4 regions of the Clostridium felsineum DSM 794 genome follow, and region 2 is predicted to be linked to each of the others. Evidence: predicted binding sites of a transcription regulator. Region 2 holds the regulator's gene; each other region holds the start of a gene.

Region 1 (4,226 bases), on a different replicon from region 2:
CCTTTATTAATGAAGCAATTTTTTCATCATCATTACTACCTTTTAAATTTAAATATTCTGCAATTTCAGCATACTTTTTCTTTGCATTAGGATATTTATATTGAGGAAATGCCGCTTGCTTTGTTGGACAATCTGTTGCATTATATTTAATAACTTCTTCAATTAGTACACCGCATGCAACTCCGTGAGCAACATGATGCATTGCTCCAAGTTTATGAGCCATGGAATGACATATACCCAAAAAGGCATTGGCAAAAGCAGTTCCTGCTATATTAGATGCATGTGCCATTTTTTCTCTAGCCTCAACATCTGTTTTTCCATTTTTATAAGCTATAGGTAAATATTTAAATATCATTTTTATAGCTCTTAAGGCTAATGCATCAGTATAGTCAGTTGCCATAGTTGAGACGTAGGCTTCTATGGCATGAACTAAAGCATCTATTCCTGTTGCCGCAGTTAAACCTTTAGGCATGTTCATCATCAGTTCAGTATCGATTATTGCCATATTAGGTGTTAATTCATAAGAAGTTAAAGGATATTTCATTCCCGTTTTATCATCAGTTATAACTGCAAAAGGTGTTACCTCAGATCCAGTACCAGCAGTTGTAGGTATTGCTACTGAAACTGCCTTTTTTCCCAATTTAGGAAAATCACATATTCTTTTTCTTATATCTAAAAATCTTATAGCTAAATTTTCAATTTCTGCTTCTGGGTATTCATATAATAAGTGCATTATCTTTGCTGCATCCATTGCAGATCCACCGCCGATAGATATTATAACATCTGGTTCAAAGCTAAGCATTTGTTTTGCACCAGCCTTTGCGGAGCTAATACTTGGATCTGATTTTATATCTGAAAATATGTCGTATTTAATATCTATTTCATCTAAAACCTTTGTGATTTTATTAACATATCCAAGTTTAAAAAGATCTTTATCAGTTACTATGAATGCTCTTTTTCTATTCATATCCTTTAATTCTTTTAATGCAAATGAAAGACAACCATATTTAAAATATATTTTTTGAGGTACTTTGAACCAAAGCATATTCTCCCTTCTTTCAGCAACACTTTTAATATTTAATAAATGTCTAGGTGTTACATTTTCTGATATAGAATTTCCGCCCCAGGTACCACATCCCAATGTAAATGAAGGTGCTATAGCGAAATTATAAAAATCTCCACTTGCCCCTTGTGAAGAAGGCATATTAATAAACGTTCTTGAGGTTTTCATTGCGAGTCCAAACTTTTCAACCTTTTCTTTATTGTTTTCAGCATCTATATACAAAGAAGAAGTATGACCATTTCCACCTAAATATGCAAGTCTTTCTGCTTTTTTTAGAGCTTCATCAAAATCCTTAACATTATACAAGGCTAAAACTGGTGATAATTTTTCGTGTGAAAATAATTCCTCTCTTTCCACAGATTGAACTTCTCCTATTAAAACCTTTGTAGCTTGTGGCACTTCAATTCCGGCCATTTTAGCAATTACATACGCTGATTTTCCAACTATGCCAGCATTAATATTTCCATCCTTAAACATAACTTCTTTTACTTTTGCTAACTCATTTTTGTTGAGTATATGGGCTCCTCGCTTTACAAATTCTTCTTTAACATTTTTATATATTGAACTTGGAACTAATACTGATTGTTCAGAAGCACATATTACACCATTATCATAGGTTTTTGATAAAAGTATAGAGCTTACCGCCATATTTATATCTGCACTTTCATCGATTATTGCCGGAGTATTTCCAGCTCCAACACCAATTGCAGGTTTACCTGATGAATAGGCAGCCTTAACCATTGAAGGTCCCCCTGTTGCTAAAACTATATCAGCTTCATTCATTAATTCTTGGGAAAGTCCTATTGAGGGTTCATCTATCCACCCTATTATATCTTTAGGTGCTCCTGCTTTAACAGCTGCATCTAAAATTAATTTTGCAGCAGTAATAGTTGATTTTTTTGCACGTGGATGAGGTGAAAACAAAATTGCATTTCTTGTTTTTAAAGAAATCAGTGATTTGAAAATTGTTGTAGATGTTGGATTGGTAGTAGGAATTATAGCAGCTACAACTCCAATAGGTTCTGCAACTTTTGATATACCTAAACCCTCATCATGTTCTATTACTCCACAGGTTTTTTCGTTTTTATATTTGTTATATATATATTCTGCTGCAAAATGATTTTTTATAATTTTATCTTCCACAAGACCGATTCCTGTTTCTTCTACTGCTAATTTTGATAAAGTTATTCTCTCCTTGGCAGCAGCTATAGCACATTGTTTGAAAATTTCATCTACTTGTTCTTGGGTATATTCTGCGAATTTTTTTTGAGCTTCTCTTAATTGATCTAATTTTTGTTTTAGCTCCTTTGAATTTGTAACTTTCATTAATATACACCTCTTTTATAAAATTTTTATAGTAGTTTGATATTTAACAAACTACTATACAGAAAACTAAATGTTTTCCATAATAAACTCTAGTATTTTATAAATTGTGACTTATAGTTTTATTATATTTTGATATTATAAATACAATAAAATATTGATATATCAATGATTTACGCGTTTTTATTGAAAAACTATATAGTTATATAGCTCATTTTTATTTACAATCATAGTATATGACACCAATTTTATATTGTCAAACATTTAACAATGCCTTTTGAAATTGGTCTGACCAATAGACCAGTTTCAAGGCAGATTAGCTAGTCCTAGCAATTGTATGCTCAAGTTTATGAAAGATTAAATAATAGTACGCAAAAAATTAAAAATATAATTGCTAACTATATTTTAATTTCTTTTTTATGATTAAACATTAAATTCATCTAGAATAATCATAGTATTGAATTTTATATTGTAAGAAGTGAACTACTTGACAACTTATATTATAGCTTTTATACTATACTAGAATTAAATAATAAAATCACATTTAGATGTGGACTTTTCTAGAGAAATCTATTTTCGCCACACAATTATCAGTTTTGATAGTTGTGTGGTTTTTTACGTTTAATTGAAAGGGGCAATAATTTTGAAAAATTGGCATTATGCATTACTTGTTTTTTTAGGAGGTTGTTGCTATGGAATATTATCGACCTTTGTAAAGCTTGCTTATTCGGTAGGCTTCTCACCATCAGAGGTAACAGGCAGCCAGTATTTTTTAGGAACTATACTTATTTGGAGTGCCGTTTTATTTACAAAAAAGAAGAAATTAAATTTAAAACAAATTTTAAAGATTATGATGTGTGGAATTCCGTTTGGACTAACAGGTATATTTTATTATCATTCTCTTAAAACCCTCAATGCTTCACTGGCAATAATTTTCTTATTTCAATTTGTTTGGATTGGTGCTTTATTTGATTGGATATTCAATAAGAAAAAACCTGGAAAACAAAAGCTAGTATCTATAATTATTTTGTTGATAGGCTCTTTTTTAGCTGCAAATATATTTGTACAAAAGAATTACACTTTTTCACTTGAAGGAACAATCTTTGGAATACTTGCGGCTTTATCCTACACAACCTTTATATTTTTTAGCAGTTCAGTTGAGAAGGATACTCCACCAGTATTAAAAAGTGCGCTGCTTTCAACAAGTGCTTTAGTAGTTATATTTTTATTGTTTCCACCAAGCTTTTTATTCCATTTTCATATATTACGTGGGCTGATTCCATATGGACTCATATTAGGAATCTTTGGAGTGGTTTTTCCACCGATTTTATTTTCTATTGGAATGCCAAAGGTTGAACCTTCACTAGGAACTATACTACCTGCCTCTGAGCTTCCGGTTGCTACTATAATGTCTTCAATCGTTTTGTCAGAGTATGTAAATCCATCTCAGTGGTTTGGAGTACTACTTATATTGATTGGAATTATAGTGGGTAATGTGGTTTATGAAAGAAAGGCTGTTGAAGCTTAATTATAAATTTACACTGTTTAATAAGTAATACAACCATAATATATAGTAATGAATTTTTATAGAGTACAGCTTTCACAAATTTCTTTAAAAATCATACACTGTAATAGTACGTTAATTTATAGCAGTTATGGAGGTTAATTTTATGGTTCGCTTACCATTAAACAGCAATGAGAGTGTTAAAATTACTGCATTTCCTCAAACTATAACTATATCAAATTCAAATACCCAATTAGTTGCTAATTATACAATTACAACTTCTCGTGGTGTTATTGAGGTTTTTGATTTAAGACCTGGCCAAACTAAAGAATATCG
Region 2 (4,226 bases):
ACAGCTACTGTTTGTTGTGCTGCAGAATCTGTTCCTGCATTTGGTTCAGTCAATCCATAAGCACCTATTTTTTCACCCTTAGCTAAAGGTACTAGATATTTTTGTTTTTGTTCTTCTGTACCATGCTCATTTATTAATGAAGCGCAAAGTGATGTATGAGCTGAAAGAATAACACCTGTAGTACCACAAACCTTTGATAATTCTTCAACTGCAAGAATGTAGGATAATACATCTCCACCTGCGCCACCGTATTCTTTTGAAAATGGAATTCCCATCATTCCATATTGAGCCATTTTCTTTACATTTTCCATAGGAAATCTTTCTGTTTCATCTATTTCTGCTGCTATTGGTTTTACTTCATTTTCAGCAAACTCTCTAACCATTTGTCTTACTAATTCTTGTTCTTTTGTCAAACTAAAATCCATATCAACTTACCTCCTATCTATTTTTGAAGCCTTCAATTTTTCTTTTTTCAGTGAAAGCTGTCATTGCATCCTTTTGATCCTCTGTTGAAAAACATTCTCCGAATGCTTCTGATTCAAATGCTAAAGCAGTATCCACATCACACTGCATTCCTCTATTAATAGCCTGCTTACTTAACTTAACAGCTACAGGAGCATTATTTGCAATTGTTTTTGCAAGTTCTTTTGCTGTATTCATTAATTCTTCAGGTTCAACTACCTTATTTACTAGTCCGATTCTTAAAGCTTCATCTGCTTTTATATTTTGAGCAGTAAAAACAAGCTGCTTTGCCATTCCCATTCCAACTAATCTTGAAAGTCTTTGTGTTCCACCAAAACCAGGCGTAATTCCAAGACCTACCTCTGGCTGACCAAATCTTGCGTTATTTGAAGCTATTCTTATATCACAAGCCATAGCAATTTCACAGCCGCCTCCTAAAGCGAACCCATTAACAGCTGCTATTACAGGCTTTTCAAGAAGCTCTAATCTTCTAAACACTTTATTCCCAAGTATTCCGAATTTTCTACCTTCAATAGTATTCATATCTTTCATCTCAGAAATATCTGCTCCTGCTACAAATGATTTTTCTCCTGCTCCAGTTAAAATTACCGCAAGTACTTCGCTATCATTTTCAATTTCACCTATAACATAATCAATCTCTTTTAGTGTGTCACTATTTAATGCATTTAATGCTTTAGGTCTGTTAATGGTAACTACAGCAATTTTACCTTCCTTTTCAAGAATGACATTGTTTAGTTCCATGACTAATCCTCCTAAAAATTTTTTTCCTTGTTAATATTATAACAAAGACGGGCAAAAAATTAGAAGCATAAGCTTCTATAGTTATTATATAATGATTTATTTTATATTTCAACATTAAAACCATTTTATATTAAATTTTAATTTATATTTATATTATTTTTTATTCTTCCTGCCCTTTATTAACCTCTTGCATCAAACAACTAAGTGTTAGAAGACTCTCACTCAAATGTACATTTTCAACAATTACATTTTCAGGAATGGAAAGGTCAACCGGTGCAAAATTCCATATTCCGTTAACATTATTTTTAACAATAATATCACAAACTTTTTGTGCATTTTTACTAGGAACACATATTATTCCAATATCTATTCTATTGTTTTGTAAATACTTGTCTATGTTGTCTACATCTTGAACTTCAACATCTTGTATTTTAAGCCCTATTAATTTAGGATTTATATCAAATATAGCCTTTAAATCAAATCCCATCTTTTGAAAATTTATATAATTAGCAATTGCCTGACCTATATTTCCAGCACCAACTATTATGGTATTATATGTTTTAGTTAGTCCTAATATATTATCAATTTCCCTACACAAATCTTTAACATTGTATCCATATCCCTGCTGCCCAAAATCACCAAAACAATTCAAGTCTTGGCGTATCTGCGATGCAGTAAAACCTATTTTTTCACTTAATTCCTTTGAAGATATTCTATCAACATCGCTCTTTAGCAACTCTTCTAAATATCTGTGGTATTTGGGAAGACGTCTGATAACTGCCATTGATATGTTTTTTTTCTTATCCACTTTGACCACCTCTTACTATATCACTTTTGTAGAAGCCAAGTTCAAATTAAATTTGGTATATTAAATAATTAAAATACATTTAACCTTTATAATTAATAATTAACTTGTCTCTTCATATATAACAATACATCATATATTTTACCACATTATCATTCAATTACACTATCTTTTTTGCCTTTATTATTCTTAAATATACTTATTAGTATTAAATACTATTAATTTATTTTGTTTTTTTCAATAAAACTCCGAAAAGCTACCATAAACGTAATATCTCTATGAAGATTTTATCCTATGCATACTAAACACTTATAATAATATTTTATACTTTATAAAATTATGCAATCTTATTATTAAAAATTAGCTTTCACCTTAATTTTACTATGGTATAATTAAGTGTATACTTTAATTTTATAATACATTTTAGGTTGGTGATACACATGATAGTTGTTAGCTGTAAAAATATCAGTAAAAGTTACGGCATTGATACAATTTTAGAAAATATAACATTTAATATAAATGATGGTGAAAAAATAGGTCTTATAGGTCCAAATGGCGCCGGAAAATCAACACTATTTAAAATTTTAACTTCGCAATTAGATCACGATACAGGTGATTTATTCATAGATAAAAGTAAAAAACTAGGATATTTATCTCAACATCTTGACCTTAATATTGATAACACTATATATGAGGAACTCTCTTCTGTATTTAGTGATTTATTACAAATAGAAACTAAACTTAAAGATTTAGAGATAAAAATGGGTGAGCCATATGATCCTTCAAAGGATGAATACCATAATAAAGTTATAAAAGACTACACTACTTATACAGAACTATACTCAGCAAAAGGTGGCTACACTTATAAAGGTTTAATAGGAAAAGTTTTAACAGGACTTGGCTTTTCAAATGAATACTTTGATAAAAAAATAAGCATTTTAAGTGGTGGACAAAAGACTCGTGTAGCTCTTTGTAAGCTTTTACTTAAAAATCCAGAAATATTACTTTTAGATGAACCCACAAACCATCTAGATTTAGATGCTATTGAGTGGCTTGAAGATTATTTAAAAAATTACAAAGGAACAGTAATTTTGATTTCCCATGATAGATATTTTTTGGATGCAATTACTGACACAACCCTTGAACTTATAAATGGTCATGTAAATTGCTTTAATGGCAATTACACTAAAGCATTAGAATTAAAAAAAGTACAATATGATATAGAATTAAAAGCCTATAATCTTCAGCAAGAAGAAATTAAAAGACAAGAAAAAATAATAGAACGCTTTAGATCCTTTAATAGAGAAAAAAGTATAAAAGCTGCTGAAAGTAGACAAAAAGCACTTGATAAAATCGAAAGAGTTAACCGCCCTGACAAGGAAACTGGAGTAACCCGTATTGAATTCGAAACCCTAATAAAAAGCGGAAATGACGTTTTACATGTAGAAAATTTATCAAAACATTTTGAGGAAAAAACTTTATTCGAAAATCTCTACATGGATGTAAAAAAGGGAGAAAAAATCGCTTTAATTGGTGAAAATGGACGTGGAAAAACTACTTTTTTTAGGATACTTTTAGATAAAATGAAAAGCGACTCAGGTATTAAAGTTTTGGGTAAAAATGTTTTTGTGGGCTATTATGATCAAGAACAATCTGATTTACATGACGAAAAAACAATCATAGATGAAGTTTGGGGCGACTTTCCAGAACTTACTACAACAGAAATAAGAAACGCTTTAGCAGCCTTTTTATTTATAGGTGATGATGTTTTTAAAATCATTTCAACCTTAAGTGGAGGAGAAAAGTGTAGAATTAACCTACTTAAGTTAATGCTTTCTAAAAATAATTTTTTACTTTTAGACGAACCTACAAACCATTTAGATATAGTTTCTCGTGAAGCTCTAGAAGATGCACTTTTAAGTTATGATGGAACTGTACTGGTAATATCACATGATAGATATTTCTTAAATAAGGTTGTTCATAAAATATTTGAACTAGAGAAAAATGGTATTAAAGAGTATCTTGGAAATTATTCTTATTATATAGAAAAAAAGAATAATCCAACAAGGTTTCAAGATGAAGAAGAATTTAAAAATCAAAAAACAAAAACTCAAATTAATACTGAGAAGAAGAAAAAACGTGAAAATGAAAAGCAAAAAAGAGTAAAAAAAGTTGAACTTAAAAATACTGAAAAAGA
Region 3 (4,226 bases), 310 kb from region 2:
ATAACCACCAATACCAGTTCTTTTTATTACGGTTGCATTTATTAAGAAAGCACTTACTATTGCAAAACCTGCTGTAACACTAATATCCTTTGTTACTGGTTCAACACCTACTAGTCCTGTTAAATTTAAGAAAAGTATAAATACTGCCATGGAACCAATAATTGGAACAAAGTTCATGAATTTGTCTCCCATGTTTTCTTTTACTAATCCATTTATTAAATTAACAATCATTTCCACTACACTTTGCTTTTTGTTTGGAATCTTCTTTAAATTGCTAGTAAGCGCTAATGTCAACACTAATATAATTAACATTATAATCCATTGTACTACTACAGATTGTTTTATAGCAATATTAAATCCCCCAAATTTCAGAGCAAACATTGTTTTTGACCCTAGATCCATTTAAATCACTTCCTTCCATTGCTTTTTAATAATAGCCCATAAATAGTGAGTGCTATAAAATGAGCACTATAACCACCTATATAGGCAATTAGATAATATTTATATATTATACATAGAACAATACTTATAATACCAACAAGTATTACTCTAAAAATTGAACTTAAAAGTATAAGTGACTTAGTTCCTTTCTTTTTAATCAAAACAAAATTAGCAGTTACAGTACTTAGATAAAAATTCAAAGCTGCTGTAAAGACCCCTAACGTCATTACAATTGAAAACATATAGTTGGTAATAAATAGAAGAACTACGAAAATTATTGCAGCGATAATTGCATCACAAATTGTTACCAACTTTAACATTCTTTTAACATCAAAATCCAAATTACTTCCTCCACTATATTAACACGATATTTAAATTATATATCTTAAATTTTTATAAATAAAACTCCGTTTTAAGATTTTTTTAATAATATTCACCCTTTTTTCATGTTTGCAAACGTTTTAAACCCATTTCTTGTCGCTATAGTAATTATAAATCAATTTTGCTCCAAGTATTGCATTAAGTTCTTCTTTATTCAAATGACTGAATATTATAAATTTATACTTTTTTTTCGAATATTATGCAATTTTCAACACAATTATCTGCCTCTATTTTTTATATATAAAATAACCTTATAATTTAAAGTTTTCATTATTGTCACATTTTTTATACAAAAATTTAGAGATTTTTTTTAAAAAATAACTCTATAGAACTTTTTCGTTCTATAGAGTTATTTTTAACAATATTTACTAGCATCTTTCAAGTAATATTGCAGTTCCTTGTCCTCCACCTATACATAAAGTTGCCAAACCTTTTTTAGCATCTCTTTTTTGCATAGCGTGAACAAGCGTAACAAGTATTCTTGCACCAGATGCTCCAATTGGATGTCCGAGTGCAATAGCTCCACCATTTACATTTACTTTATTCATATCAAATTTCAAGTCTTTTGCTACTGCTAAACTTTGAGCTGCAAAAGCTTCATTTGATTCTATTAAATCTAATTCATCAACTGTCCAACCTGCTTTTTCAATAGCTCCTTTTGTTGCATAAAAAGGTCCATATCCCATTATTGCTGGGTCAACTCCTGCTGAACCATAAGAAACAATTTTAGCAAGTGGTTTTACTCCAAGCTCTTTTGCTTTATCTGCACTCATAATTACAAGTACTGCTGCACAATCATTTAATCCTGAAGCATTACCTGCAGTAACTGTTCCATCTTTCTTAAATGCAGGTTTTAATTTTGCAAGTCCTTCTATAGTTGAGCCGAATCTAGGATGTTCATCTGTATCAAATACAACGTCACCTTTTCTTGTTTTTATTACTACTGGAACTATTTCATCTTTAAATTGACCTGTTTTTATAGCTTCTTCAGCTTTCTTTTGTGAAGCAAGTGCAAATTCATCTTGTTCTTCTCTTGAAATATTCCATCTCTCTGCTATATTTTCAGCTGTAATTCCCATGTGATAATCATTAAATGCATCCCATAATCCATCAGTGATCATTTCATCAATGAATTTAGCGTCTCCCATTCTATATCCCCATCTAGCATTGTTTGCTAAAAAAGGAGCTCTAGACATGTTTTCCATACCACCTGCTATTATTACATCTGCATCTCCTGCTTTTATAATTTGTGCTGCCAAGCTAACTGTTCTAAGTCCTGATCCACAAACTTTATTTACTGTCAATGCTGGAATTTCAACTGGTAAACCTGCTTTAAACGATGCCTGTCTTGCTGGATTCTGTCCTAATCCTGCTTGAAGAACATTACCTAAAATAACTTCATTAACATCTTCTGGCTTTATTCCTGCTTTTTTAACAGCTTCCTTTATGGCTATAGCTCCCAAATCTACTGCTGGTACATCCTTAAGACCCTTTCCATAAGATCCAATCGCTGTTCTTACTGCACTAGCTATTACAACTTCTTTCATTATACCTAACCTCCTAAATTTTAATTACGGGGTAATGATAAACCAATTTAATGCATTTCATAAATCCCATAGTTTATACCTAATTTATACGTTTTCTCTAACAACTTAATTATACCCACTATTATTATTTTTATCAATATATTTTGTTAAAAAAAACACAAACTTTAATAATTTTTAACAAAAAATAAACTTATGAACATGTCGTTGCAACCTAAAATGGGCTCTCAACAAAAATTCATAAGTTTATATTTTAACTATATATAATACATAAAACACTTACATTGAGCCACATAAAATATTCCTGCCTAATTGGTTCGACCCTAGAATCTTTTATGTGGCTCAATATTTTAGTGTTTTCGCATTATATAACTATCCCTTAACTCTCTCACTACAATTATAAAATATTCCCGCCTAATTGGTTCGACCCTAGAATCTTTTATGTGGCTCAATATTTTAGTGTTTTCGCATTATATAACTATCCCTTAACTCTCTCACTACAATTATAAAATATTCCTGTCTAAGCGGCTGACCCTAGAATCTTTTATGTGGCTCAATGTTTTAGTGTTTTCACATTATATAACTACATCTAAATATTATTTTTTGGCGAAAATTCATCTGGTCTACTTTTTAATTTTCCAAAGTGATACAATATGGCATCAACTATTCTTTCAGATGCTTTTCCATCACCATATGGATTTATAGCCTTACTCATTCTTTCGTATTCATCTTGATTTTTCATTATCTTATAAGTTTCATCTACTATTTTTTTAACATCAGTTCCTACTAATTTTACAGTTCCAGCTTCTACTGCTTCTGGTCTTTCAGTTACATCACGTAAAACAAGTACAGGTTTTCCTAAATGTGGAGCTTCTTCTTGAAGTCCACCTGAATCTGTCATAACCATAAAACATTTATTCATAAGATTATGAGTTTCTTTTGTATCAAGTGGAGAAAGTAAATGAACTCCCCTCATTCCATTTAAATTTTTAAATACAACATCTTTAACTATTGGATTTAAATGCACTAAATATACAAGTTCAACATCATCATTTTCTTCTACAATTCTTCTCAATGCTGTACATATATTTTCTATTCCTTTTCCCCAGTTCTCACGCCTATGAGCTGTTACCATTATAACCTTTTTATTTTTATAATCTAAATTATTAAGTTCTTCATTTTCAAATACATAGTCCTCTTCTACTGTATGATTCATAGCATCTACAACTGTATTTCCTGTAATAAATATATTTTCTTCAGCAACAGCTTCTCTTAAAAGATTTCCTCTTGAACCAGCAGTTGGCGCAAAATGTAAATCTGCAACTGCCCCTGTAAGTTTTCTATTCATTTCTTCTGGAAACGGAAAATATTTATTAAATGTTCTAAGACCTGCTTCAACATGTCCTACTGCTATTTTCTTATAAAATGCCGCTAATGCCGCAGCAAAGGTTGTTGTTGTATCTCCATGTACAAGAACAATATCTGGCTTTTCTTCAGTAAAAATCTTATCTAATCCCTCTAAAACTCTTGCTGTTATACCTGTAAGACTCTGTTTTGTTTTCATTATATTCAAATCAAAATCCGGATTTATATCAAATAAATTAAGTACTTGATCTAACATTTGCCTATGTTGTGCTGTAACGCATACTTTTGATTCAACATTTTCATTTTGATTTAATTTTCTTACTAATGGCGCCATTTTTATTGCTTCCGGCCTGGTGCCAAATATACTTACTACTTTTATCTTTTCCATAAAACAACCTCCTCGAGCTAATACAACTCTTACACATTACTTTATTTATGTTTAAATAATCCAAATTTCCATGCTAAACCAACTACACATACAACGGCTCCTGCAAA
Region 4 (4,226 bases), 980 kb from region 2:
CAGTGTCTCCACCTAAGTTTATATAATCTGCAATTCTAGCATATCTAAATATTGTGTTTGGATACTTGTATTGTGGACAAGGAGTTTGTTTTACAGGATTGTTAACTGCATTAAATTTTATTACTTCTTCAATTAAAAGAGCATTAGCAACACCCCTAGCTATATTGTGCTCTGAGCTTAATTTTATTGCCATAGAATGACATAAACCTAAAAATGCATTAGCAGATGCCATACCTGCCATAGTAGATGCATGTGCCATTTTTTCTCTTGCCTTTTCATTTAACCTTCCATTATGATAAGCTTGTGGCAAATACTTAAATATTAATCTTATAGCTTCTAAAGCTAGTCCATTTGTGTATTCTGAAGCGTATACTGATGTGTATGCCTCTATAGCATTTACCAGTGCATCCATACCTGAATAAGCAGTTAAATTTTGTGGCATATTCATCATCAGTTCTGCATCTATAATTGCCATAGTTGGTGTCATTTCATAATCTGCTAGAGTATACTTGTTTCCTGTTTTATCATCAGTTACTATTGCAAATGGAGTAACCTCAGATCCACTTCCTGCTGAAGTCGTAACCGCAACTAACATAGCCTTTTCTCCAAGCTTTGGGAAACTATATATTCTTTTTCTTATATCCATGAATTTAATTGCAAGATCTTCAAACTTTACTTCAGGATGTTCGTACATTACCCACATTAACTTGGCTGCACTCATCTCAGATGCCCCACCTAGTGCTATTATAGTGTCTGGCATAAAAGATAACATTTCAGAAGTACCCTTTTTAATAGCTTTTAGACTTGCTTCTTTTTCTAACTGATTAAATACTTTAAATTCTACTCCTATACTCTCAAGTATTCTTATTATTGGCTCAACATAATTTTGATTATAAGGATCCTTGTCTGTAACTATATATGCCCTTTTTTTATTTAACTCTTTTAAGTCCCTTAAAGCAAATTGAAGACATCCGAATTTAAAATATATTTTTCCTGGCACCCTAAACCAAAGCATATTTTCTCTCCTTTCAGCTACGGTTTTAATATTTAAAAGATGTTTAGGTCCAACATTTTCAGATATTGAATTTCCACCCCAAAATCCGCAACCTAAAGTAAACGAAGGCGGTACCTTAAAGTTATACAAGTCTCCACTTGCACCTTGAGCAGTAGGAACATTAACAAAGGTTCTTACTGTTTTCATTGCATCGCTAAACTTATCTATTTTATCTCGTGCTTTTATTACATCTGCATATATACCTGACGTATGACCAAGACCCCCTAGATTTACAAGAGTCACTGCTTTTCTTAAAGCACCGTCAAAATTTTCTGCCTCATACATAGCTAGTACAGGTGATAATTTTTCATGAGCAAATGGCTCTTCTTCACCTAATGAGGTAACCTCACCTATTAATATTCTTGTAGTTTTAGGGACTGTTAAACCTGCCATTGAAGCTATTGTGTATGCTGATTGTCCAACTATTTTAGGATTTACTCTTCCATCCTTAAATATCACCTTACGCATACTATCCATTTCATCTTGCTTAATTATATAAGCACCTCTTTTTTCAAATTCATTTCTTACTTGATTGTATATGGATTTTAAAACTATTACTGATTGTTCTGAGGCACATATAACTCCATTATCATAGGTTTTAGATAAAATTATAGAACTTACAGCCATTTTTATGTGAGCTGATTCGTCTATTATTACAGGGGTATTCCCAGGACCAACACCTATGGCTGGTTTTCCTGATGAATAAGCAGATTTAACCAGTGAAGGGCCACCAGTTGCAAGAGTTATATCTGCTTTTTTCATCAAGTCTTGTGTTAATTCGATTGTGGGTTCATCGATCCATCCTATTATGTTTTCTGGCGCTCCACTTTTGACTGCTGCATCAAGTATTATTTTAGCTGCTAGTATTGTGGATTTTTTTGCTCGTGGATGTGGTGAAAACAAAATTCCATTTCTTGTTTTTAATGCTATTAAAGATTTAAATATTGTTGTGGATGTGGGATTAGTTACAGGTATTATAGCAGCTACAACACCTATGGGTTCTGCTATTTTGGTTATTCCATAAGGTTCATTTTCTTCTATAACTCCACAGGTTTTTTCGTCTTTATATCTATTGTAGATATATTCTCCTGCAAAGTGATTTTTAATTACCTTATCCTCAACCAGCCCCATACCTGTTTCTTTGACAGCTGCTTTTGCTAATTCTATTCTTGCATCAATAGCTGCCATGGCTGCATTTCTAAAGATTTCATCAACCTTTTCTTGAGAGTAGCATGAAAATTTTTTTTGAGCTTCTTTAATTAATTTGAGTCTTTCATCTAAATCTTTTGTTGTTGAGACCTTCATACATATACACTTCTTTCTAAAATATTTATTATATTTTAAAAATAATGTCTATATTAAAAATTATCAGTATAGATATTATTCTTGAAAGCCTATTAAAAGATAATTAAAGATAATAATATATAAATACACATCGTTTATTACTAATAACTATAAACTTGTGATAATAATTTAATTTGTTGCTTACTTATATTACAATTTAATTATAGTTCAGCAGAATCTTGATGTCAAAATTTTAACATATATGTATTTTAAAGTAAATGAAATTTTTTACGAATACCTTCTTGAGTATTTCACGCTAGTGCAATATATCCGCCATTTTTCAATATATTTAGAAAAATAGCAATATTTAATATTTTCTTAACATTTTATTTCGTTGGACTTTTCTAATTCATCTAACCATAATTCATATGACGCATCACTTGGCATACGTAAATCCCCTCTTGGCGATAATGAAACAGACCCAACTTTTACACCATCAGGCATACAATTTCTTTTAAATTGCTGTGTAAAGAATCTCTTATAAAAATTTTTTAATGATGAATGTATAACATTTTCTGAATATCTACCCTTAAATGCTATACTTGCTAAATATAATATTTTTAAGGGTTCATAACCTGTGCGAAGCATATTATATAAGAAAAAATCATTTAATTCATATGACCCAATTGAATCTTCAGTTTTTTGCTTTATATTACCTTTTTTATCTGGAGGTAGTAATTCGGGACTTACAGGCGTGTCATAAATATCTACTAATATATTTTTAACTTCTTTGTCCTCTGCCCACTTCGCATACCACATAACTAAATATCTAACCAGTGTTTTCGGGATACTTCCATTTATACTATACATTGACATTTGATCTCCATTATAAGTACACCAACCAAGTGCTAACTCAGACAAATCACCTGTACCAACAACTATCCCTCCCTCTTTATTGGCTAAATCCATAAGTATTTGTGTTCTTTCTCTTGCCTGAGAATTTTCATAAGTAATATCCTTAACATTTAAATCTTGTCCTATATCTTTAAAATGCCTAATACATGCCTCTTTTATTGATATTTCTTTTATTGTAATACCTAATTTTTTCATAAGCGTTATGGCATTATTATAAGTACGATTAGTAGTGCCAAAGCCCGGCATTGTAACACCTATAATATTTGTCATTGGAGCTTTAAGCTTTTTAAAAGTCTCTACTATAACAAGTAAAGCTAAGGTACTATCTAAGCCTCCGGACACCCCGATAACTACCTTGTTTATCCCTATTTTTTTTAATCTTTGATATAAACCTAATGCTTGAAGATTTATTATCTCACTACATCTAATATTCCTTTTATTTTTATCTAATGGAACAAATGGCATAGCTTCAACATGTCTTTTCAAGGATACCTCCTCACTATAACCTAAATTAAAGTTAATTGTTCTATATTCTCTTTTCTCTATTCTTCCCATATAACTATTAAATTTAATTCTGTCATTCATTAATTTTTCTATATCAATATCTTGATATTCAACATAAGAAGCATCATTAAACTTCATTTCCTTTAATACTTTCCCATTATCAGCTATAATGGAATGTCCTGAAAATACAAGATCCGAGGTACTTTCAGTTTGTCCTGCTGAAGCATAAGCATAAGCTGTAATACATTTTGCTGATTGAAGCCTTACAATATCTCTCCTATAATCTGACTTTGATACATTTTCGTCACTTGCAGATAGATTTAGTATTAAATTAGCACCATTAAGTGTGTGGTAAGAACTTGGTGGTATATTCACCCATAAATCTTCACAAACCTCTATACCAATACAAAGCTTAGAATTTATATCTTTAAAAAGCAAGTTTTCTCCAAAGGGCACCTTCTTTCCACAC

What was found. The regulator Rex, encoded in region 2, represses fermentation and respiration genes when NADH is low (regulators of the CRP and FNR family bind a similar motif). The targets are predictions, from matches to a motif close to ATTGTTAANNNNTTAACAAT.
Region 1: a site for Rex is predicted at 2,639-2,658, ahead of adhE (bifunctional acetaldehyde-CoA/alcohol dehydrogenase). Genes of this name have one in related genera too.
Region 3: a site for Rex is predicted at 2,512-2,531, ahead of CLFE_RS05205 (acetyl-CoA C-acetyltransferase). Genes of this name have one in related genera too.
Region 4: a site for Rex is predicted at 2,580-2,599, ahead of adhE (bifunctional acetaldehyde-CoA/alcohol dehydrogenase). Genes of this name have one in related genera too.

The regions. Positions count from the first base shown of each region.
Region 1 covers NZ_CP096981.1:127,303-131,528, forward strand. Annotated here, with positions in the region: gene adhE (bifunctional acetaldehyde-CoA/alcohol dehydrogenase) at 1-2,389, opposite strand, end outside; gene CLFE_RS23105 (EamA family transporter) at 3,030-3,914, shown strand; gene CLFE_RS23110 (hypothetical protein) at 4,057-4,226, shown strand, end outside.
Region 2 covers NZ_CP096980.1:1,385,816-1,390,041, reverse strand. Annotated here, with positions in the region: gene CLFE_RS06500 (acyl-CoA dehydrogenase) at 1-425, opposite strand, end outside; gene CLFE_RS06495 (short-chain-enoyl-CoA hydratase) at 439-1,224, opposite strand; gene CLFE_RS06490 (redox-sensing transcriptional repressor Rex) at 1,385-2,032, opposite strand; gene CLFE_RS06485 (ABC-F family ATP-binding cassette domain-containing protein) at 2,470-4,226, shown strand, end outside.
Region 3 covers NZ_CP096980.1:1,077,773-1,081,998, reverse strand. Annotated here, with positions in the region: gene CLFE_RS05215 (F0F1 ATP synthase subunit A) at 1-402, opposite strand, end outside; gene CLFE_RS05210 (hypothetical protein) at 408-782, opposite strand; gene CLFE_RS05205 (acetyl-CoA C-acetyltransferase) at 1,191-2,369, opposite strand; gene wecB (non-hydrolyzing UDP-N-acetylglucosamine 2-epimerase) at 2,956-4,119, opposite strand; gene CLFE_RS05195 (glycosyltransferase family 4 protein) at 4,161-4,226, opposite strand, start outside.
Region 4 covers NZ_CP096980.1:2,364,035-2,368,260, reverse strand. Annotated here, with positions in the region: gene adhE (bifunctional acetaldehyde-CoA/alcohol dehydrogenase) at 1-2,359, opposite strand, end outside; gene CLFE_RS11170 (NAD(+) synthase) at 2,717-4,226, opposite strand, start outside.